Halorhodospira halochloris: one gene and its partner. The protein of the gene in region 2 interacts with the protein of the main gene of each other region in a pairwise test. Links are inferred from orthologs where the notes say so. Each region holds a gene or a part of one and is shown on either strand. Other genes may lie near its edges.

What was found.
Region 1: the proteins of accC (region 2) and ribD interact in binary tests that used the Escherichia coli proteins (3 or more experiments, as listed by UniProt). The link is inferred for Halorhodospira halochloris from one-to-one orthologs.

What each region holds. Positions count from the first base shown.
Region 1 is NZ_AP017372.2:2,478,697-2,490,046, forward strand. Bases 1,569-4,542 are described here. They hold ribD (bifunctional diaminohydroxyphosphoribosylaminopyrimidine deaminase/5-amino-6-(5-phosphoribosylamino)uracil reductase RibD), read right to left. Parts: upstream 3,627-4,542; coding sequence 2,511-3,626; downstream 1,569-2,510. Other genes in these bases: ribBA (bifunctional 3,4-dihydroxy-2-butanone-4-phosphate synthase/GTP cyclohydrolase II), read right to left, coding at 1,569-1,825; HH1059_RS11360 (riboflavin synthase), read right to left, coding at 1,845-2,501; nrdR (transcriptional regulator NrdR), read right to left, coding at 3,613-4,080; glyA (serine hydroxymethyltransferase), read right to left, coding at 4,137-4,542. In the rest of the region: transcription antitermination factor NusB, read right to left, coding at 1-197; ribH (6,7-dimethyl-8-ribityllumazine synthase), read right to left, coding at 197-667; more of ribBA, read right to left, coding at 710-1,568; more of glyA, read right to left, coding at 4,543-5,390; HH1059_RS13540 (hypothetical protein), read right to left, coding at 5,608-5,754; HH1059_RS11380 (calcium/sodium antiporter), read left to right, coding at 5,843-6,778; HH1059_RS11385 (hypothetical protein), read right to left, coding at 6,806-7,264; HH1059_RS13545 (hypothetical protein), read right to left, coding at 7,350-7,502; energy-dependent translational throttle protein EttA, read left to right, coding at 7,663-9,330; HH1059_RS11395 (O-acetylhomoserine aminocarboxypropyltransferase/cysteine synthase family protein), read right to left, coding at 9,435-10,715; HH1059_RS11400 (methyl-accepting chemotaxis protein), read right to left, coding at 10,883-11,350. UniProt on the Escherichia coli protein: Converts 2,5-diamino-6-(ribosylamino)-4(3h)-pyrimidinone 5'-phosphate into 5-amino-6-(ribosylamino)-2,4(1h,3h)-pyrimidinedione 5'-phosphate.
Region 2 is NZ_AP017372.2:128,471-139,733, reverse strand. What follows is about bases 5,271-8,157. They hold accC (acetyl-CoA carboxylase biotin carboxylase subunit), read right to left. Parts: upstream 7,443-8,157; coding sequence 6,099-7,442; downstream 5,271-6,098. Other genes in these bases: aroQ (type II 3-dehydroquinate dehydratase), read right to left, coding at 7,962-8,157; accB (acetyl-CoA carboxylase biotin carboxyl carrier protein), read right to left, coding at 7,452-7,943; HH1059_RS00630 (YfaZ family outer membrane protein), read right to left, coding at 5,411-6,052; HH1059_RS00635 (sulfite exporter TauE/SafE family protein), read left to right, coding at 5,271-5,380. Also shown: HH1059_RS00660 (class I SAM-dependent methyltransferase), read right to left, coding at 1-797; tRNA (adenosine(37)-N6)-threonylcarbamoyltransferase complex transferase subunit TsaD, read right to left, coding at 794-1,825; L-threonylcarbamoyladenylate synthase type 1 TsaC, read right to left, coding at 1,818-2,366; glycerol-3-phosphate 1-O-acyltransferase PlsY, read right to left, coding at 2,411-3,007; HH1059_RS00640 (multifunctional CCA addition/repair protein), read right to left, coding at 3,103-4,320; HH1059_RS13870 (hypothetical protein), read left to right, coding at 4,473-4,598; more of HH1059_RS00635, read left to right, coding at 4,586-5,270; more of aroQ, read right to left, coding at 8,158-8,411; protein-disulfide reductase DsbD, read right to left, coding at 8,707-10,515; divalent-cation tolerance protein CutA, read right to left, coding at 10,587-10,925; co-chaperone GroES, read left to right, coding at 11,246-11,263. UniProt on the Escherichia coli protein: This protein is a component of the acetyl coenzyme A carboxylase complex; first, biotin carboxylase catalyzes the carboxylation of the carrier protein and then the transcarboxylase transfers the carboxyl group to form malonyl-CoA.

The DNA of each region.
Region 1 (11,350 bases), 2.3 Mb from region 2 along the record:
TCAATCTCCTGCGCACGTTCTATAATCGCGTAGATAAGGTCTCTGAAATAAGCAACATCTATTTCACCCAAGCCTTCAGCGATGAACTGACGCTCTATCTCTTGCGCCGTCTGACCAGCGACAGCGTACTGGTATAACGCCTGGACCAGGCGTGAACGTGCTCGACTGCGGTTGGCATTCTCCTTTGCACTCCCCATCAGAGTTCAAGCTGCCGCATCAGATCGACCATCTCCAGAGCAGAAAGCGCGGCCTCTGCGCCTTTGTTGCCAGCTTTAGTTCCCGCCCTCTCTATCGCCTGCTCTAGGGTATCTACAGTCAAAACACCGTGAGCGACCGGGACGCCAGTCACCATCATGGCCTGAGCAATACCCTTAGTACACTCAGCGGCAACATGCTGATGGTGGTCCGTACCCCCGCGTATGACTGTTCCCAACGCCACTATCGCGTCTGCCCGACCGGTATCGGCCACCCTTTGCACTGCGAGCGGCAACTCAAAAGCCCCCGGCACACGGATGACTTCTATCTGCTCTTCAGGCACCCCGTGGCGACGCAAGGCATCAGCCGCGCCCTCGATAAGCCGCTCGACAATCATGTCGTTAAACCTTGCTGCCACAAGAGCGAAGCGCGAATCTGGCAACCCGATCAGGTGTCCTTCGGTCTTTTGCATCAATTTAACCTTATGTTTGTGTTGCGGAGAATGCTGTGAGATTCAAGCTGGCTGCACATACTCAACAACTTCCATACCAAAACCTGATAAAGCGTGCATCTTCTTTGGCGCACTTAGTACCCGCATGCGCTTCACCCCTAGATCGGTCAGTATTTGGGCTCCCAAGCCGTAAGTGCGCAGATCAGGCGCAACGGGGGCATCATCCTCGCACCCATCACTATGCAAATCGCGATAACAGCGCATATGGTCGAGGATTTCCGTACTCGGCTCGGAACTGCGTAAAACCACGATTACGCCGGCCCCGGCTTCTGCGACCTGACGCAATGCTGAACGCAGCGGGAAACCGCAGCGCGGCCCCATAGCCCCGAGCATATCAGCTAAAGGGCTCTCTACGTGCACTCTCACCAAAGGGGCCTCATCAGGCCTGATGCGCCCCTTGACCAAACCAAAGTGAAGCGTGCCGTTAACATTATCCCTATAGGCATGCAGCTCAAAGGTGCCAAATTCTGTCGGCAATTCACAGCGATCTGCGTACTCCACAGAACGCTCATTGCGGACCCGGTAAGCGATCAAATCCGCAACTGTACCGATCTTCAGGCCATGTAAACGCGCGAACTCCATCAGGTCGTCACGCCTAGCCATACTGCCGTCTTCCTTCAAGATCTCGACTATCACCGCCGCCGGCTCAAAACCGGCCAGGCGGGCGAGATCACAACCTGCCTCGGTATGGCCGGCGCGGGTCAAGACCCCTCCAGGTTGAGCCATAAGCGGGAAGATATGCCCTGGCTGAACCAAATCCTGGGGCTGCGCCCCCGGTGCAACTGCAGCCTGGACGGTACGGGCACGATCAGCCGCAGATATACCTGTGGTAACTCCTTCTGCCGCCTCTATAGAGACCGTGAAACTAGTAAACCGCTCCTCATTGCCGTTCGGCCGCACCATTAGCGGCAGTTCTAGCTGTTCGCAGCGCTCACGAGTCAAGGTCAAGCAGATCAGTCCCCGTCCGTAGCGGGCCATAAAATTGATATCTTCGGGTCTGACCAGGCTGGCTGGCATAACCAAGTCGCCTTCGTTCTCCCGGTCTTCATCGTCAAGGATGACTGCCATGCGCCCCTGGCGCAGATCCTCAACTATCTCCTCAATGCTGTTGAACTTCACCTCTGTCACATTATCCTCTCTAAACATCACCAAAGCCGGTACGCCGCAGGTCATCCATGGTCAGCCCAGAACTACCGCTGGCTGCTTGGCAACTCAGTAGCCGCTCTACATAACGCGCGATCAAATCGACCTCTATGTTTACCGGGTCACCGCTCGACAGATCGCCTAGATTAGTTGCCGCTAATGTATGCGGGATAAGGTTCAGCTCGAAATCGCATCCCTCAACACAGTTAATGGTCAGGCTGACCCCCGCAATGGCGATGGACCCCTTCGCTGCAATGTATTTCTCTAAACCCTCGGGGACCCGACAGCGCCACCGCTCCGAGCCACCCGCAGGAGAACGTGATAAAATCTGCCCCACGCCGTCAACATGGCCGGTAACCAAATGACCGCCTAGAGGTGTAGACGGGGTAACAGCCTTTTCCAGATTTACCTTACTACCAGCCCGGAGCTGGCCAAGGGTCGTACACCTCAGGGTCTCATCCGAGACGTCGGCATAAAAATAATCCGCGGTCAAGTCGGTTACGGTAAGGCAGACACCATCTACAGCGATACTATCTCCTATCCCACTCTGTTCTAGGTGCATGTCCGGTGCAAATATTTGCAGTCTACAGGCACTACCGTGAATGGTTGCTTCCCGGATCACTCCTGTAGACTCAACAATACCGGTAAACATAGGGCTCTCTCACCTCGGTTGCGCCGTTACCCTAATCTCCTCACCCACCCGGCGGACGTCGGTGATGGATAAGTCGCGGCGTTGGTCCATGCTTGTCAATTCCCCTATTTGCAGCAATGGTTGCGCTGCTTCACCTAGGAGGCAGGGCGCCAGATAGACTATCAGTTCATCAAGCAGTCGCGAATCTAGCCACGCACCAGCCATTGTCGCTCCTGCCTCAACCCACACCGAATTTATTTCGCGTTCGCCAAGCTCGCTCAGCACCGCCCCTAGATCAAGCCGCCTATTCCCTGCCATAGGAACCTCGGCGAGCTCCACTCCGGCTGCCTCCAACCTCGCTCGGTCAGCTTGCTGGGCAGCCTCACCATGAAAAATCAAGACAGGAGCTGACACAGAAAACAGTTTTGCCTTTGTCGACAGCTTGAGCAGTGGATCCAAAATCACCCGCAGTGGCTGCTGAGCGTCATCGAGCGGAGGCTCAAGACGTGTGTTCAGCAGCGGGTCATCCCTTTTAACTGTCGCCGAACTGCTTAATATAGCCGCTGCTTCGCCCCGCAGACGATGAACGTCATAACGCGCCGCCGCAGAAGTAATCCAGCGACTCTCGCCCGAGGCCAAAGCCGTACGGCCATCAATGCTAGCGGCCAGCTTTACGGTCACCCAAGGCATACCCGTTTCGACGCGGCGCAAAAAACCCCGGTTTAGGCTTACGGCCTCCTGTTCAAGGACCCCGGTCTCAACCTCAAGTCCTGCCTGACGCAGCCTCTCGATACCTCGTCCGGCAACCTGGCAGCTCGGGTCGACGTGACCAACGACGACCCGCCTTATGCCGGCATTGATCAAGGCATCTGCACAAGGAGGAGTACGCCCGAAGTGGCTACAAGGCTCAAGAGTCACATAAGCGGTAGCACCAAGAGATGGCTCGGTACAATTGCCAAGGGCGTGGCTTTCGGCATGGGGGGTGCCTGCTCGAAGATGAGTTCCTTCACCTATCGGTCGACCATCTTTTACAATTACGCAACCAACTCGAGGATTTGGATGCGGCGGAGGAAAGGTGTCCGCCGCCAGCCTAACTGCACGCGCCATCCACCTGTGATCGGCGCGACTTTGCTCACTTGTGGCCACTATTCCCCTGCTCTAGCCCCTCAATAACACGGCGGAACGCCCCGACATCCTCAAAGCGCCGGTAAACGGATGCAAATCTCACATAAGCGACAGCATCAAGCTCGCGCAACTCTGCCATTACATGTTCACCCACCGTAGCGGCCTCTATCTCGCGCTCACCAGCAGCCGAGACCCTTTTGCACAACCTCTGAATTGCCGCCTCTACCGCCTCGGTCGGCACGGGACGCTTCTCTAAAGCTCGCCGCAGGCCAGCCCGCAGTTTGCCCTCATCAAAAGGCTCGCGTCTGCCATCCGCCTTAACCACCTTGGGCATAACCAGATCGGGCACCTCGTGAGTGGTGAATCTCTCCCCACACGAAGGGCATTGCCGCCTTCTGCGCACCTGATCTCCGTCCCCTGCCAGGCGCGAATCGACAACTCGTGTATCGGCAAACTGGCAGTACGGGCAGTACATATCGGGCGTTTACCTAAGCCATTACGTACGGGGCCACATGCACAGGCCCCAAACAGTTACTTACCATAGACCGGAAACTGGCGACAGATTTCCTGCACCTCGCCCCGCACCCTTTCAATGGTGCTTTCATCGCCCATATTATCAAGCACATCGCATATCCAATCGGCCAACCTTTGAGCCTCGCCTTCCTTAAACCCGCGCGTTGTGATAGCCGGTGTCCCTATGCGCAAGCCACTAGTGACAAATGGTGACTGCGGGTCGTTGGGAATGGCGTTTTTGTTAACCGTAATATGCGCCCTGCCCAATGCGGCATCCGCATCTTTACCAGTCAAGGACTTGGGAGTCAGGTCCATCAGGAACAGGTGGTTATCCGTACCCCCCGACACGACATTGTAACCACGCTCTATAACGCGCTTCGCCATAGCTCTAGCATTGGTTACCACCTGCTTTTGATAGGCCTTATAGTCGGGCTCCATCGCCTCTTTAAAGGCAACCGCCTTACCGGCTATGGCGTGCATTAATGGGCCACCCTGAGTTCCAGGGAAGACCAGCGATTGGAACTTCTTCTCGATATCTGGATTAGAGCGCGCCAGGATAAGGCCGCCACGAGGGCCACGCAGGGTCTTGTGGGTAGTGGAAGTTACTGCATCCGCATAAGGGACCGGATTAGGATAGACGTCTGCGGCGACCAAGCCGGCCACATGAGCCATATCAACCACCAGGTAAGCGCCTACCGAATCAGCTATCTCGCGCAGCCAGGCCCAGTCAACCACCTGTGAATAGGCAGAAAACCCACCGATGATCAGCTTGGGCCGATGTTCTGTAGCCAGGCGCTGGATCTGTGCGTAATCAATCTGCCCGTTGTCATCTATGCCATACTGAATCGCATTAAACAGCTTGCCTGAGAAGTTTACCTTGGCACCGTGGGTAAGGTGGCCGCCGTGATCCAGGCTCATGCCCAAGATCGTATCACCAGGCTGCAACAACGCGTGGAACACAGCAGCGTTGGCCTGTGATCCGGAGTGCGGTTGCACATTGGCGTAATCTGCACCAAATAGAGATTTGGCCCGATCTATGGCGAGCTGTTCGACAACGTCAACATGTTCGCACCCGCCATAGTAGCGCTTATCCGGATAGCCTTCGGCATACTTATTGGTAAGCACACTGCCCTGAGCCTCAAGCACCCTGGGGCTTGCATAGTTTTCAGAGGCAATCAACTCGATGTGATCTTCTTGACGGCGGCGCTCGTCCTCAATGGCAGCAGCCAGCTCGGGATCGAAACTCGCTATGTTCATATCGTTGGAGAACATACCTGCTCCTGTTCTGGGAATGGATCATGCGGTCGAATTTGCAATCGTACCGCCAATCGGCCATTTTAGCCTGTTTTATGTCTGATTTGAAGCGCAAACCGGCTACCATATGGAAACGTTAAGAACTCCCCTCGAGCAATTTGACCGCCCCGACGTGGAGGTCATGGGAACTTCTCAAAACTTCGCCGGCGCCATCAGCTACCCCGGTGTGGAGGTCTTAGCGCCAGGGAAGGCGCCATGAAGACTCCAGGGATGGATCCACGGCGTCCTCCACACCGGGGCGGATGGTGGCGTCGGCGAAGTTTTTAGAGGCACCCTCATGGCGCCAGATACGCTGCCATAAAGCCTCCGGGGGTGGATTCACGGTATCCTCCACACTAGGGCAACCAATTGGCTAGAGGGGAGATGCATAGAGGCACCTCGAAGAGGCCGCCAGCAGCTTAACGGCTAATATGCTTGCATTGACACTATTTTTCGCTGGACTTGCCATTCTGCTTATCGGGGCAGATCTACTGGTCAGAATGGCCAGCCAAGCAGCCGCCCATTGGCAGGTGCCTCCCCTGGTTGTCGGCCTGACCATAGTAGCTTTTGGCACCAGCGCGCCTGAGCTAGCTATAACACTCCGGGCCAGCCTTACTGACCATGCAGCTGACATCGCCATAGGCAATGTCATCGGCAGCAACATCGCCAACACCTTTCTGATACTAGGGGTTTCAGCAGTTATTGCGCCACTTATCGTGACCCGGCTGATGGCTCAATTCCACATCCCGGCAATGCTCGTCGCCTCTTTGCTCACCGCAGCCTTCGCCTTAAGCGGCAATATAGGTAATCTTGAGGGTGGAATCCTGTTAACGTGCTTAACCCTATATCTGCTTATAACCATCCTGCGCAAGGATCCTTCTATCCCTTCAGAGGCTTCGCCCACCCCTGATAGCCGGTTCAGCATTGCCAAAGGGCTATTACTAATCTTGAGCATTATTGTGTTAGGCGTTGGCGCATACGTAGCCATTGAGGCGGCAGTCTCTTTAGCTACATCGATCGGAGTCAGCGAGTTGGTCATCGGCCTGACTGTGGTTGCAGTAGCCACGTCTCTGCCTGAATTAGCCACATCTGTAATTGCCACCTGGCGCGGACAGAGGCAAATGGCCCTCGCCAACCTTATCGGCAGCAACATCCTCAATCTTCTTGCAGTGCTAGGTGCCGCCGCGCTGATCTCCCCTCAGGGCATCAGCGTTGCTAGCGAAGCGATCTATTTCGATATACCAATCATGCTACTCGCCGCCTTAGCATGCTTTTTTGCAGCATCCAGGGGCATGGCAGTAACCCGCCGCGCAGGAGCCATTTTCTTGGTGTTTTATGGCGCCTATTGCGCTTATCTCCTAGCTTAGCGCCAACTTGCATCTGCTAGTTGGCGCCTAACCATTATCCTTGCCCAACCACAAAGATCTCGGCTGTGCTATCGGTTCGCTTCTGTTAAGGGATGCCATGCCAGATACTGCGCGCAATATCACCCAGATCATCCAGGCAACATAGACGAGCGGGCCCACGAACCAGGACCACGCAAAAAGCGCAATGAGCACTGCTGCCGCCGATATCGCTATTGCGGTTAGCATATTACTGTAGTGACTCGCGAGGATATGGCCCCCTTGACGTAGACCCAGAACCGCCAACGCCCCACCAAAAAGCAAACTGATGCCAGCCGTCATAGGGGCTACCAGCAGCATAATATAAGCCAACATAGGCAATGTCCTATCAAGCTGCTCCTTGGCGGCCCCTCGGTTTGCTGAACCGCCACCACCCTCACGAGCTGAACTACTTGCCGAGATACCGCTGCCGCTGAGCTGTTCAGTGCTGCTACCTTCTCTGTCTACCATCAATAACCCCTCTAGTCTGTATCAGACTGAATTCAAAGCGAGAAGACCTCTATACTTGGCCTGTATGTGCCTCCCAGCGTTTATACTAAACCCAACCCATAAATGCCAGCACGGCCAAAACAAAAAGGACTCCAGCGAGCATAAACGCCGCATTGCTGATCACCGGCGAACCTTCTCGCACGTACATCCCCGCAGCTACCAACAGCACAACACCCAAGATAAATACAACGCCCGGCACTAGAGTTCTCCTTTAAGTGCTTACCTATTGTCTATCAGTTACCATACCCGAGGTTGACGCATTAGGTGAGCAGAGCGGTTATCATGTTAGCAACCAAGAACCAGCCCTAGGCAGCCTCAACGCACAGTAGATCATAATCAACAGCGAACAGACGGTAGATATGGCCCAATACGTATACACAATGAACAAGGTATCCAAGGTGGTACCTCCTAAACGCGAGATCCTCAAGGACATCTCACTATCCTTCTTCCCCGGCGCCAAGATAGGCGTTCTCGGCCTTAACGGCGCTGGCAAATCCTCGTTACTGCGCATCATGGCTGGGGAAGATAAGGAGTTCGACGGCGAGGCGCGCCCTCAGCCGGGACTCAAAGTTGGCTACTTGCCGCAGGAGCCGCGCCTGGACGACAGCAAGGATGTTCGCGGCAACGTCGAGGAGGGGGTCGCCGAAACTAAAGCGCTGGTAGAACGTTTCAACCAGGTCTCAGCCCAATTCGCTGACCCGGAGGCAGATTTTGATGCGCTTATAGCAGAGCAATCTAAACTGCAAGACCAAATCGAAGCGGCAGGCGCTTGGGATCTGGATCGCAAGCTTGAACAAGCCGCTGACGCCTTGCGCCTTCCGCCCTGGGATGCTCAGGTCAGCAATCTTTCCGGCGGTGAAAGGCGACGAGTTGCGCTGTGCCGACTACTGCTTTCAGCCCCCGACATGTTGTTGCTCGATGAGCCTACCAACCACCTTGACGCTGAGAGCGTCGCTTGGCTAGAACAGTTTCTTGCCGAATTCCCCGGCACTGTCGTAGCTGTAACCCACGATCGCTACTTCTTAGACAATGTCGCTGGTTGGATCCTCGAGCTCGACCGCGGGCGCGGCATACCCTTCCAAGGCAACTACTCGGCATGGCTGGAGTACAAAGAAAAACGCCTTGAGCAGGAGGCTCGGGAAGAGAAGGCTCACCGCAAAGCGGTCCAACAGGAGCTTGAGTGGGTTCAGCAGAACCCTAAAGGTCGCCAAGCCAAGAACAAGGCTCGCATCAAACAGTTTGAAGAGCTCCAATCGCAGGAGTTTCAACAGCGCAATGAAACTCAGCAGCTCTATATACCCCCTGGGCCCCGGCTCGGCAACAAGGTCATCATCGCCGAACATGTTCAAAAGGGCTATAGGGACGAACTCCTCTATGAAGATTTGAACATGAATGTACCCCCTGGGGCGATTGTCGGCATTATCGGCCCTAACGGCGCAGGTAAAACGACCCTTTTCCGCATGATCACCGGAGAAGAACAACCGGATTCAGGACACATAGAGGTAGGTGACACCGTCGAGCTAGCCTACGTCGACCAAAGCCGCGATGCACTGGATGACAGCAAAACGGTATGGGAGGAGATCTCCGGCGGCCAAGACATCATCCAGGTCGGCAAGTATGAGACACCCTCACGAGCCTACGTCGGCAAGTTCAATTTCCGCGGCTCTGAGCAACAAAAATACATAGGCGACCTCTCCGGAGGCGAGCGCAACCGCGTCCACCTAGCCAAATTGCTCCAGCGCGGCGGCAACACTTTACTGCTCGACGAGCCCACCAACGATCTCGACGTAGAGACCCTGCGTGCGCTAGAGGATGCCCTGCTAACGTTTCCCGGGGTGATCTTGGTCATCTCCCACGACCGCTGGTTCCTTGACCGTATCGCCACCCACATCCTCGCGTTCGAGGGCGAAAGTCAGACGACCTTTATCGAAGGCAACTATCAAGACTACGAAGAGGACCGCAAGAAGCGATTGGGCGCCGAAGCAGCCCAACCACACCGCATCAAGTACAAAAGGATTCGTACATAGGTCAGTATCCACGCACCTTCAGGCCGCAATGTGCCAGGCAAAGCTACCCGTGGAGATTTCTCGGCGCCAGGGAAGGCGCCAGGAATGTTCAGCAAGGGGTTTGCTTAACTAGCTTGTGCCGCAGCCAGGGCCTGATTGATGTCTGCCAGGATATCGTCGACATGCTCAAGGCCGATTGACAATCTCACCATGTCCCTACTGACCCCTGCGCTCTCCAGCTCCTGCTCACTCAACTGACGGTGCGTCGTGCTCGCCGGATGGCATGCCAGCGATTTGGCATCGCCTATATTGACCAGCCTGGTGATCAACTGCAGGGCATCGATAAAGCGGGCCCCGGCCTCATAACCACCTTCCACACCGAAGCTTAAGATGCTTGAGGCCTTGCCGCCCATAAACCTATCCACCCGCTCTCGGTAAGGGCTATCTTCCAGACCGGCAAACTTAACCCAAGTCACCTGCGGATGCTTACTCAAATACTCTGCCACCTGTTGAGCATTCTCGCAGTGTCTGTCCATACGCACCGGCAGGGTCTCTATGCCTTGCAACAGCAGAAAGGCATTAAAAGGCGACAATGCTGCGCCCATATTCCTCAACGGCACCACCCGGCAGCGGGCAATAAACGCTGCAGCGCCCATTGCCTCGGTATAGACCACACCATGATATGAGGGATCGGGCTCTACCATCATAGGAAAACGTTGCGGATAATCCGCCCATGGGAAGTTGCCTGAATCTACGATCACCCCCCCTACCGAAGTACCATGCCCACCCATATACTTTGTTAATGAATGGATGACGATGTCGGCCCCATCATCTATCGGCCGCCACAAGTAGGGTGTTGGCACGGTATTGTCGACAATCAACGGCACGCCGTTACGATGGGCTATTTCTGCCAGTTGCTCGACATCTACGACCTCGCCGGAGGGGTTACCAACGCTCTCGCAGAATATTGCCTTGGTCCGGCCATCGATCTGAGCCTCTATCTGCTCAAAGTCATCCTGGCCGGCAAAACGCACATCTATACCGTGCACTGGCAAGGAGTGAGCGAACAGATTGTAAGTGCCCCCGTAAAGCTTCGATGTCGAAACAATATCGTCACCAGCTCGGGTTATACACTGGATGGCGTAGGTTATCGCGGCCATCCCCGAAGCCACCGCCAACCCGCCTATCCCGCCTTCCATCTCGGCAACACGCTGCTCGAGCACAGCATTTGTCGGGTTCATGATGCGCGTATAAATATTACCTTCGACCTTAAGATCGAACAGGTCAGCGCCATGCTGGGTGTCATCAAAGGCGTATGAGGTGGTCTGGTAAATTGGTACCGCCACAGCCTTGGTTGTCGGGTCGGGAGCAAATCCAGCGTGAATGGCTTGGGTCTCGAGCTTCACCGCAATCTCCTGATTAGTTTTAGACCGGCATAATTGCTAATTATCAACATGACCTGCTAAAAAAGCAATCCTGTATTGAGGGTCAGGAGTCAGATGATACTTGTGATACTTGAGGCCCCGGTAAGTCTCCCCTCAAAAATCCACACTGGCACCCCGCGTTGTGCCATTCAAATACGAAATCGCTGACTGTGGCTTCTCAACCTGGCAGCCACCTCGCTGAGCTTGGCACCTCCCTCATTCAACCGCTCAATAACGTGGGCATTTTCGCTGGCCAAATCATTAAGCCCCTGCACATTGCGGTTGACTTCTTCAGCGGTGTTGCTCTGTTCTTCCGCTGCGGAGGCAATCAAGGCCACCTGCTCCTCGAGGCCACTTAATGAGTTATGGACATTTTCCACGGCAGCCTTAATACGCTCGACCTCCTCGGCACTGCGAGCGGCCTGCTCACGACCATTGTGGATAGTTTGCGCTGACTCCTTGGCATCCTCTCGCAGCCCCTCAATCACAGCATGGATCTGCTTGGTCAAATCCTGAGTATTTGTGGCAAGGTTGCGCACCTCTTCGGCTACCACTGCAAATCCTCTACCTTCAGACCCGGCGCGAGCCGCTTCAATGGCCGCATTAAGTGAGAGCAG
Region 2 (11,263 bases):
TATCCGTAATCGATCCACAGCGTAACTCCGCGCTGTAGTGACTGCGCTATACCGTTAATAAATGCCGGCAAACGGGTACATACTTCAGAGACATAACCTGTAGGTAGCCGACCAAGCCGTGACTCTATGGCTTCAACCGCAGCCACCAAGTCCTTATCAGCAGCCATCCGGCTCCAGGCAAAACTATTTGCTTGGTTAGCTACGCCAAGCTCTAGCACGCCGTCATCGGTCCGGATAAAGCGACGCACCGGCAAGGCGTCGATCACCTCGTTGGCAATCCAGATGCTCTTTTCACTGTCTTCGGGCAGCTGCTCCAGCCACTCGACCCTGTCCAGCAGATCAGTACCAGCGCAAGAGAGTGTTTGCGCCTGCTCAGCACGCAAGGCCCCACTGACCTCGAGCATACGCCAACGTTGCGGCAGAGCGTCGAGACTTTTGAGCTCAGCAAGCGCATCTACAGCCAGCTTTCCCGTTCCCGGCCCGAGCTCGATTACTTCAGCACCGCCTAAATGGGCCATCATCTCGGCGATTTGCCTTGCCAGCGTACGGCCAAATAGAGCGCTCAGCTCGGGCGCAGTAGAGAAGTCGCCCCCAGCCCCAAACCTAGCCGCACCGGCGCGATAGTACCCCAGACCAGGGGCATAAAGTGCCAGTTCCATGAACCTTGCAAAACTAATCACCCCGCCGGCATCAGCTATCTCATCCGCAATCAGCTCATGCAGTCGCGCGCTACTTAGTAAAGCCAGTTCATCAGGCTCTGGCAGATCGTGGGGACTTATCCTGGCTGAGTTGCTCATGGTCGTTCCAAATCACCCAGTGGCCAGCGCGGACGGACTGTAAAGTCAAGGTTATCCCCGCCGCCGGCATTCAACCGCAAGTACCCAGCATAAGCTATCATCGCCGCGTTGTCGGTGCAGTACTCCAAACTAGGGTAGTGGACCGAAAACCCATCGCCCGCCGCTAGCTGATCAAGCCGCTCCCGCAACCTAGCATTTGCCCCCACTCCGCCGGCTACCACCAGTCGCCTACAGCCGGTGTGCTGAAGGGCTCGTCGACATTTGATAGTCAATGTGTCAACCATTGCCTCCTGAAAGGCATAGGCGATATCGGCACGCCTTTGCTCATTAGCACCACCACAGCTCTCTCGAAAACAATGCAAGACCGCGGTTTTTAAACCGCTGAAACTAAAATCCATGCCTGGTCGCTTAGTCATAGGACGCGGCAAATCAATCTCCCCAGGATTGCCCCGCGCCGCTAAACGGGCTATCGCCGGTCCGCCTGGATACGGCAGATCAAGCAGTCGGGCGGTTTTATCAAAGGCCTCGCCTGCGGCATCATCTAGCGACTCACCAAGAATGTGATAGCGACCCAATCCGGCGACTTGGACTAACTGGGTATGACCACCAGATACCAACAGGGCCACCAGTGGCATGGCAGGTGGATTGGGCTCTAGCAAAGGGGCAAGCAGATGCCCTTCCATGTGATGAACCCCTATGGCCGGGACTTGAGCAGCCCAAGCAAAGGAGCGTGCAAAGCCGGCGCCAACCATCAATGCGCCCGGCAGGCCTGGTCCACGAGTCCAAGCAACAGCGTCGATGTCGCGGCCGCTCAAACCGGTTTGAGCAAAAAGCTCGGCCACCAGTCCGGGTAGTTTACGGACATGGTCGCGCGAGGCCAGTTCAGGGACTACGCCTCCGTATACTGCATGATCATCAACCTGACTATGCAGAACGTGGCCCAAGATCCCTTCGCCCGCAGCGTAGACGGCTACTGCTGTCTCATCGCATGATGTCTCAATACCCAAGACCCGACCAAGATCAGGCACGCAGCATCTCTCCCGTATATAGATCCATTATCGGCGTGGGCCGGGTCAATCGACCAACAGCACCTGGTAACAGTGCATCAATCCGGTATCCGAAGTACCTTCTTACCTGCGCTGCCGTGGTCGCCGGAGGTGAGGCCGATCGATTAGCACTACTGGAGATGATCGCCCCGCCATAGGCGCGACACAAAGCGACAGCGGGTGGGTGCTGGGTAATGCGGATGGCCACGCTGGAGTATACCCCCTTAACCCAGCTTGGAAGTGCCCGCGCAGCAGGAACTAACCATGTAATCGGCTCCGGCCTAGCTGCGATCGCCTGCTCGAGCAGCCGAACATTCTCACTCAATGGCTCACCAATGAAGGGCGTCAAAGATCGTATATCGGCGCCTATGACTATCAAACCCTTCCTGGGCGAGCGCACTTTCAGTTCGAGCAACTTTGCTACCGCCGACCTATCCCAAGGATTGCACCCCAGCCCCCAGACCGCCTCGGTCGGATATGCCACAACCCCGCCGCGGCGCAACGCTGTTGCGCAGTAGTTCACTCTAAATGAGCTGTAGCTTCGCCCTGATCGCGAAAAATCCTTACTCATGAGTCGGAGGATTTGCCGATCTGGCTCTCCTCACCCGTGGCCAATCGAACTATGTTTTCCCTATGCCGCCATACAGCAGCCACAGCGATTATTGCGGTAGCTGCGGTCAACACCGGATCTTCCATATGCCAAAGCATGTACGCTGGCGCCATTGCAAAGGCGACGATGGCAGCCAAGGATGAGAACCGGAAGGCCGCGGCGATAGCCAACCAGGTCAGAGCGGTTGCCGCTAAGGCAACTGGTGACCAGGCCAACAACACACCCATTCCAGTAGCCACCCCTTTACCGCCTTGGAAGCGAAAGTAAGCCGGGTATAAGTGGCCAAAGAAGGCAGCCAAGCCGGTAGCAGAGATTATTACCGGGTCAGATGTAACCAACCAAGCCAGCACCACCGGCAGGGTGCCTTTGAGCCAGTCTCCGGCCAGCGTTGCTACAGCAGGGCCCTTGCCGGCCAAACGCAGCACATTGGTCGCACCAGGATTGCCCGAGCCATCTTCGCGAGGATCGCCAAGCTGCAGCACCCGGCAAACCAGAATGGCCGACGAGACAGAACCAACTAAGTAGCCAATTATCACTAATCCGATATCTATCATAAGGCGCGCTTCATTCGTTGATTCCAATTTTTGCTAAGAGCGGTCACAGTGCTCGGTTGCAAGCATAGATGATATGCGTGCTGCTGCAAAGCAACCTACAACAGCTCAGCCACTGCCTGGCAGCGGGCCTGGCGCACAGCCTCACCGACTTCTGGCCCGCGCATGCCTCGCTCGACGAACTCCTTAGCGGTAATCTCCTGCGCCGCATCCAGGGCTCGACGCAGCAAGACCCCCTGCCGATATTCAGCATGACTAGCAACCCCTTCACGGCCTAGGTAATCAGCTTTACAAGCCAGCAGGAAATATTCAAATCGCTGCGGGCGCCTAAATGCATCGAGCCTCTCTAGCAGCTCGACAATTGTCCCTGGCCGTAATTGCAGTGCGCGGTGAGCATGTAAATGGTAGCGCGCAACAATGCGCGCTACATCGCGACACTCCCTCGGCACCCGCAACCTCTCACTAGCCGCTTCGCTAAGCTGTTCACCTCGCACATCATGCTCAGGATGGCTGGGCAACTCCGCACAAGGCGTTTGCGCTTTGCCGGAGTCGTGAAGGAGTACTGCATAGCGAACCGCGAGCGGCATGCCATGATTAGCTGCTACTTCTAGAGCCAGCAAGGTGTGTTTAGCAGCATCCCCTTCCGGGTGATAATCGCTGCGCTGAGGAATGCCGTATAAATCATCTACCTCAACTAGAACCTTCTCCAGGGCTCCACACTCGCGCAAGACCTCTATCATACGCTGGGGAGACGGCTCCATCAGCCCCCTGGACAGTTCCTGCCATACCCTCTCCGGTACCAGCGCATCGGCTTCACCAGCGTCAACCATACGCCGACATAGCTCCATAGTTTGCGGCGCAATTCTAAAGCCGAGTTTGGCAAAACGGGCAGCGAATCTTGCCAGGCGCAATATCCTTAGCGGGTCTTCGGCAAACGCCTGGGTAACATGGCGTAACTGACGCTTAGCCAGGTCTTCTCTGCCACCATACGGATCAATTAGCTGACCATCGGAATCGATTGCCATGGCATTGATGGTCAGATCCCGCCTAGCTAGGTCTTCCTCGAGAGTCACATCAGGACAGGCATGGACTTCAAAACCGTGGTAGCCAGCCGCGGTTTTGCGCTCAGTTCGTGCTAGTGCATACTCTTCGCCTGTTTGCGGGTGCAAGAAGACCGGAAAATCTTTGCCCACCCGGCGATATCCCGCATCTTCAAGCTGCTCAGCAGTAGCTCCAACTACCACCCAATCCCGCTCTTTTACATCCAGCCCCAGCAGTTCGTCCCGGACAGAACCTCCGACGCGATAAATATCCATTATCGGTTACCATATACGTGAATAAAAACCTACCAAGCCATATGAGCCAACCAGCCCCCCGACAGCTTAAATTTCACTGCCAGACTGCGCTGCAGAAGGGAACCTCTAAAAACTTCGCCGGCGCCACCATCCGCCCCGGTGTGGAGGACGCCGTGAATCCATCCCTGGAGGCTTCATGGCGCCATCCCTGGCGCCAAGACCTCCACACCGGGGCGGATGGTGGCGCCGGCGAAGTTTTTAGAGGCCACCAGAAGGTCGACGCGAAATGCTGCTGTTAGAGATGGTGCTCTATCTGTTTATCGGCACCATAGCCGGGGCGAGCGCCGGCCTCTTTGGCATAGGTGGCGGCATCGTAATAGTCCCACTATTAGTAGGAGTATTTGCCCTGCAGGATATCGATTCCTCTGTAACGATGCACTTGGCATTAGGCACTTCGTTGGCAACCATCTGTTTCACCTCAGCAAGTTCTGCTTTAACTCACTACAGTTTAGGATCTGTGAGCGTTAGGACCGTACGCAAACTGGCCCCGGCGATGATTTGCGGAGCCGCTGTAGGCGTCAGCGCGGCTAATTACATCGGCACGGAATTGCTTAAACAGCTTTTCGGGACTTTTTTGTTGCTAATAGCAATAACCCTTGTCCTTGAGATAAGACCCTCTCAAAGTAGAGCCCCGAGCCCCGGCTCTCATCTGCTAGCTGGTACGAGCTTTGGTGCTATCTCAGCCCTATTAGGGGTAGGAGGAGGCACAATGTCCGTGCCTTATCTAATCTGGCGAGGTCACCATACTCACGCTGCCATAGGCTCTTCAGCGGCATGCGCCGTCCCATTCGCGGGAGCTGCTGCGGTTGGTTATGTGTTTATTGGCTGGGGAGATGAAGCAATACCCGCCGGATCATTGGGTTATGTATACCTGCCTGCACTCCTCGGCATTACCCTAAGCAGTATGCTTTTTTCGAGCCTATCAGCTAGGATCTGCCACAGCATTTCCAGTAGAAGCCTGACCTACCTGTTTGCTTTTATATTGGCCTCCACCGGCGCCCTTATGGTGCTTAGCAATTAAATTGCAACTCCGTCTCTGTGCAGGCACACTCTAGAAGTTGACTTGCATCCCTAGGTGTAGATTGTTGTCCATGGTGGTGTTACTCGTGCCACTACCCATTTGAATCCTTAGGTAGCGATAGCCCAAATAAACGGCTGAGTGCGGCGTCACATCAAACTGATAGCGCATAGTGGCCTCAAAAAGCCTGCGCGCGCGACCAAATGAAGTTATATTCGGAGCCACGTTCCCTTTTACTATGAAAGCCTGTGGAACTTGTCCGGTAATGCTGAAAACCATCGAACCACTAATAGCAAGAGCAGCAACCAACCGGTCTGCTTCTTCGGAATAGATGCCGTAAAGCTTGGCGCCGGCACCCACCTCCATCGGGTTAAACCCCTGTGTAGGTCCACCAGATGCGTGGAGCCCCGCACTAGCCGCAACATCTCCTGCCGAATTGAAAAATAGGCCGAGATTCTGCGTCACAGGACCCGCAACATCGACACGATCTCCTAAGGGCGAGGTAAACACAACCTCCGCCGCATTATCATGCAGGTTGAAGTCGAACTTATACTCTCCTTCGGCCTGCTGCTGAAACTGTGCGCCAGCCGAAGAAGCGAAGAGCATTAACGCGACCAAAGTTGCAACGGGATAAATAAACCTCTTTCTCCCACTGCAATGTGTAACTCTAAACATATCTCGGCCTCCGCAGGTTAGTAACCTAGAACCAGCTATTAGGCCACTAGTCTAAAGAAAGTTTTTTCTCCAGGTAATGGATATCAGTCCCCCCAGCACGGAAAGCAGCGTCCGAGATTATATCCTGCTGTAAGGATATATTGGTACGAATGCCGCTGACTACTATCTCAGATAGGGCTGTCCGCATACGTGCCAACGCGCTATCCCGACTCGGCCCGTGGGTTATCAACTTGCCTATCATAGAATCATAGTACGGAGGAACAGCATAACCTGTGTACACATGGGAATCCATCCTCACCCCTGGACCTCCAGGTGCGTGAAAGTGGTCGATGGTTCCAGGGCAAGGCATTAGTGTCTTGGGATCCTCAGCATTTATGCGGCACTCCATAGCATGGCCACGGATCACGATATCCTGCTGACCCCAGCTCAGCGGCTCGCCGGCAGCTATGCGAATCTGTTCAGCCACCAGGTCGCACCCCGTGACCATCTCAGTTACTGGATGTTCAACCTGAATTCTCGTATTCATCTCGATGAAGTAAAACTCACCGTTTTCGTAGAGAAATTCGAACGTTCCGGCTCCTCGGTAGCCCATCTGCCGGCAGGCCTCTGCGCACCTTTCGCCAATCTCATGGCGCTGTTGGTCGGTTATCCCTGGTGCCGGAGCCTCCTCGACAACCTTCTGATGGCGCCGCTGCATCGAGCAATCGCGCTCGCCTAAGTGGATCGCATTGCCATAGTTATCCGCAAGCACCTGGAACTCGATATGGCGCGGCTTTTCCAGGTACTTCTCCATGTAAACGGTGCTATCACCGAATGCGTTCTTGGCCTCATTTTGAGTAAGCGAAACGGCATTCAGTAGAGCAGCTTCACTGCGCACCACACGCATGCCGCGCCCGCCGCCGCCTGACGCCGCCTTGATCATCACCGGATAGCCGATGCTCGCCGCTATTCGTAGTGTCTCGTCGGGATCATCTTCCGGGATCGGCCCTCCGGAACCGGGCACACAGGGAACCCCTGCCTCTTGCATGGCCCGTATAGCTGAAACCTTATCGCCCATAGTACGGATGCAATCGGGCGGTGGACCAATAAAGACAAACCCCGACTGCTCAACTCGCTCGGCGAAATCGGCGTTCTCAGAGAGAAAGCCGTAGCCCGGATGAATAGCTGTAGAGTCGGTAACTTCAGCAGCGGAAACCAAGGCAGGTATGTTCAGGTAACTTTCGGTTACACTATTCGGCCCAATGCAGACCGACTCATCAGCAAGCCTCACGTGCTTGAGCTCTCGATCAGCCGAGGAGTGAACAGCGACGCTCTTGATATCAAGTTCGCGGCACGCTCGCAATATTCGCAGGGCTATCTCCCCGCGATTAGCAATGAGAACCTTCTGCATAGCGCTCACTTAGTTGGAAACCAGGAATAGCGGTTGATCAAACTCAACCGGCTGGCCGTTTTCTACTAGCACAGCAGTAACAACCCCGTCACGATCTGCCTCAATCTGGTTGAGCATCTTCATCGCTTCAATAATGCACAGGGTGTCTCCCGCACGTACCTTTTGCCCCACCTCGACAAACGGCTTGGATGTGGGAGAGGGGGAGCGATAGAAGGTGCCGACCATCGGTGAGCGAATCGGCTCACCTTCAGGCTCTTCTTCGCCGGGCTCTGTTGGAGTTTCACTGCCCGTTGAAGTCGCGCTGGGCTGCGGTTCAGCTGCAGGCTGAGGCGCAGGAGCCGGCTGCGGATAAGGTGGATAACCCATTTGGGCAGGGGGGGGGGATGGCTGAGGCGAGTTGCGGGTGATCCGGACCGACTCTTCGCCCTCAGCTATTTCTATTTCGTGTATGCCCGATTCGTCGAGCAATTCAATGAGCCGCTTGATCTTGCGAATATCCATGTCGATGGCGCCCTATCTCTAGTTTTGCTGCCCTACCATGCGCCGCAAAGCGGCTTGGACGGCGAGTTCGTAGCCTTCTGCCCCTAGCCCAGAGATAACTCCCTGAGCTATGTCAGCAAGATAAGAACAGCTACGGAACGGCTCGCGGGCGTGGATGTTGGAAAGATGAACTTCAATAAAGGGTATTTCTACAGCCAACAAGGCGTCACGCAGACCGATACTGGTATGGGTCAAGGCGGCTGGATTAATGACTATGAACCCGACGCCTGAGTCAGCTGCGGCGTGGATAGTCTCGATAAGTTCGCCTTCATAGTTGGACTGGGTAGCTTGGAAGCTAACGCCGTGCTGGTCACACAGGCCTCGCAGCCGCTCGTTCACTGAATCCAATGTGGCACGACCGTAACGCTGGGGCTCTCGGCTACCCAGACGATTCAAGTTAGGCCCATGGACAACTAGCAACTTCGGCATACTTGGCTGCTACCCCTCAAGATCAATTCGGGGATTTTGACCGAGGTTGCCTTTTTTGTCCAGTTCTCTGAGGATCGCTACACTTTCAGCTTATTTCTTTACCAGTATTGCATGTAAACTGCTACAGATGGGAACCTCTAAAAACTTCTCCGGCGCTACCATCCGCCCCGGTGTGGAGGACGCCGTGAATCCATCCCTGGAGGCTTCATGGCGCCATCCCTGGCGCCAAGACCTCCACACCGGGGCGGATGGTAGCGCCGGAGAAGTTTTTAGAGGCCACCAGATAGGCACTGGATTATTTCCTCTTCAGAGCCTGGCGAGCATGCTCGGCAAACTCCTCTGCCCCCTTGAAACCAACAACGCGATAATCACGCAACTCTTGACCTTCCGTGTCAAAGAACATAATCGCCGGTGGCAAATATATCCCCCGCGACTCAAGCAACTCACGGTTGTCATCGGTCATGGAGGTAACGTCTACCTTCAGTTTCTCAACCCCATCCAATACCTCACGTACTTCTGCAGCCGGCAAGGTACGTTCCTCGAGCTGGATACAATAGGCACACCACTCGGCAGTAACATCTACAACCGTGGCCTTGCCTTGTTCAGCCGCTGCGGCTACCGCCTCATCCAGCTGATCGTTACTGCCATCTACTGCGCGCCATTCGGCCAACATCTGCTCGCGGGCGGCCGCTAGATCATCACCTAGCGCCGCAGCCCAGGGCCGCAGTGGATCACTAGCCCCAGTTGCTGCACCGAAAAACTGGGCACTCGCCGCTATGCTGAGTACACCGACGCCGACCCACGCCACGCCCTGGGCCTGGCGATTCGACCCAGCCACGCCTGCCGCACGGCTAACGCGCCACAGCAGCCAAGCAGCGGCTCCACCCAACAACATTCCCCAAGCGGCCAACTCCAGTGCCGCAGGCATAAAGCGTGACGCCATCCACAGGGCGACACCGAGGAAGACAAAACCGAAGGCTTGCTTGACCGCCTCCATCCACGGGCCGGAGCGCGGCATCCAGCGTCCTGCTGCTGTTCCGACCAACAGCAGCGGGGCACCCATGCCCAGCGCCATCACGTAGAGCGCGCCAGCGCCCAAGGCTACCTCACCGGTATTGCCGATAAACGCTAGTGCGGCTATCAGAGCCGGCCCCGAACAGGCCCCTACGATCAATGCAGACAATGCACCCATGGCTATAACGCCGACTTCATGGCCGCCGGGCAGGCGGCTCGAGGCAGCCTGCAAGCGCCCTTGGACAGAGGCAGGCATCTGCAGGTTGTATAGCCCGAACATGGCCAATGCCAGCAGCACGAACAGTCCACTAAACAAAGCGGTTGCCACCGGCCCCTGCAAATCTGCCTGCACAGCCCGCCCTGACAGACCAGCCAGCGCCCCAGCCCCGGCATAGGTGAGCGCCACTGCTTGCACATAGAGGAAAGAGAGCCATAGCGCCCGACCTGTGCCCGGGCTCTCGCCGTTGCGCCCAGCACCGACGATAAGGCCTGAGAGTATGGGAATCATCGGATATAAACAGGCGGTGAAAGCCAACGCCAGCCCGGCGACAAAAAACCCGCCCAATATAGCCCACAGGCTACCTCCCGTTAGCAGGTCGGTGAGCTGCTCGCCTGGCCCTCCTCCCCTTTCGGCTGCCCCACCTACGCTAACCGTGGCGGCATCATCCATGCCAGCTTCAGCAGTGCTTGGCGGGTAACAGATTGAGCGCGGCTCATTGCAGCCCTGATAATCAGCACGCAGGGTAGCCTCAGCGGAGATCTCCTGAGTGGTTTGGATATGAACCTGAAGCACCTCACGGTAAATCTCGACCTCACCAAAGAACTCATCTGCGTGCTTCTCACCATCAGGTATGCTGACCTCTTTGATCTCGTTATCGCCATCGTCGATGGCAAAATCTAAGGCATGGCGATACAGATAGTGGTCATCTTCGATTTGCCAGGTAGCTACTAAGCGATCCGAGGAGAGCTGTTCGACGTGGAAGGGGAACACCTCTTCGACCGGCTTTAGCTCCGCTTGGGCTAGAACAGCACCTGGCGCAGCCCAGAGCAAGAGACAGACAACCCCGGCAAGACGCACTACTCCCCTCATCTCGAAAGCTCCCGCAACAATTAGTTTACCCGCAACGTATGCGGCATTGATAATGTGTCACACTATCGCAGTCAGTCGCCCTTTGGCAAGTGGCGCGTCTGCTCCGTGATCCAATCCAGGAAGCCCGCCAAACCTCTCTCTATAGGGCACGCTATAACCTCAGGCAGATCGTATGGATGGCTACCGGCAAGGTGCTCCTCAAGTTGGGAATAGGCCACATCACTAGTCTTAATGACCAGCAACTGCTCACTATCACTTTGCACTTGCCCTTCCCAAAAGAAGACCGAGGTCAGGCCGGGGATGATATTGACACAAGCCGCTAGCCCAGCCTCCACTACCTCGCCTGCCAATCTTCTCGCGGTCTGTTCATCAGGGCACGTGCATAGGACTACTAGTTGGGTACTAGCCATTGGCACCTCCTCTTCGACGAAATTGCGACGCCCTCAATAGCTTTTCTCTAAAGCAGTTCACCGTAGGCAAAAAAATTTGCAGCGGGTAGACCTGCTCGGGGTTGAATTCTATCACTACCGTCCGCATCTAGTGATGCAAGGCAAGCGCCGGCATCGCTCGCTGGGCCAATCCACTTGACGATGCCACGTTGACCGGTATTATTAGCACTCAACTCAAGCGAGTGCTAACAGCCCAGTCTAAGACTGGAGAGGCAATCGAATAATCAAATGAGCACCATTCACTCAACTCTTAACGAACATAAATAAAGGAGTGAGGATAGATGAGCAGCATCCGTCCC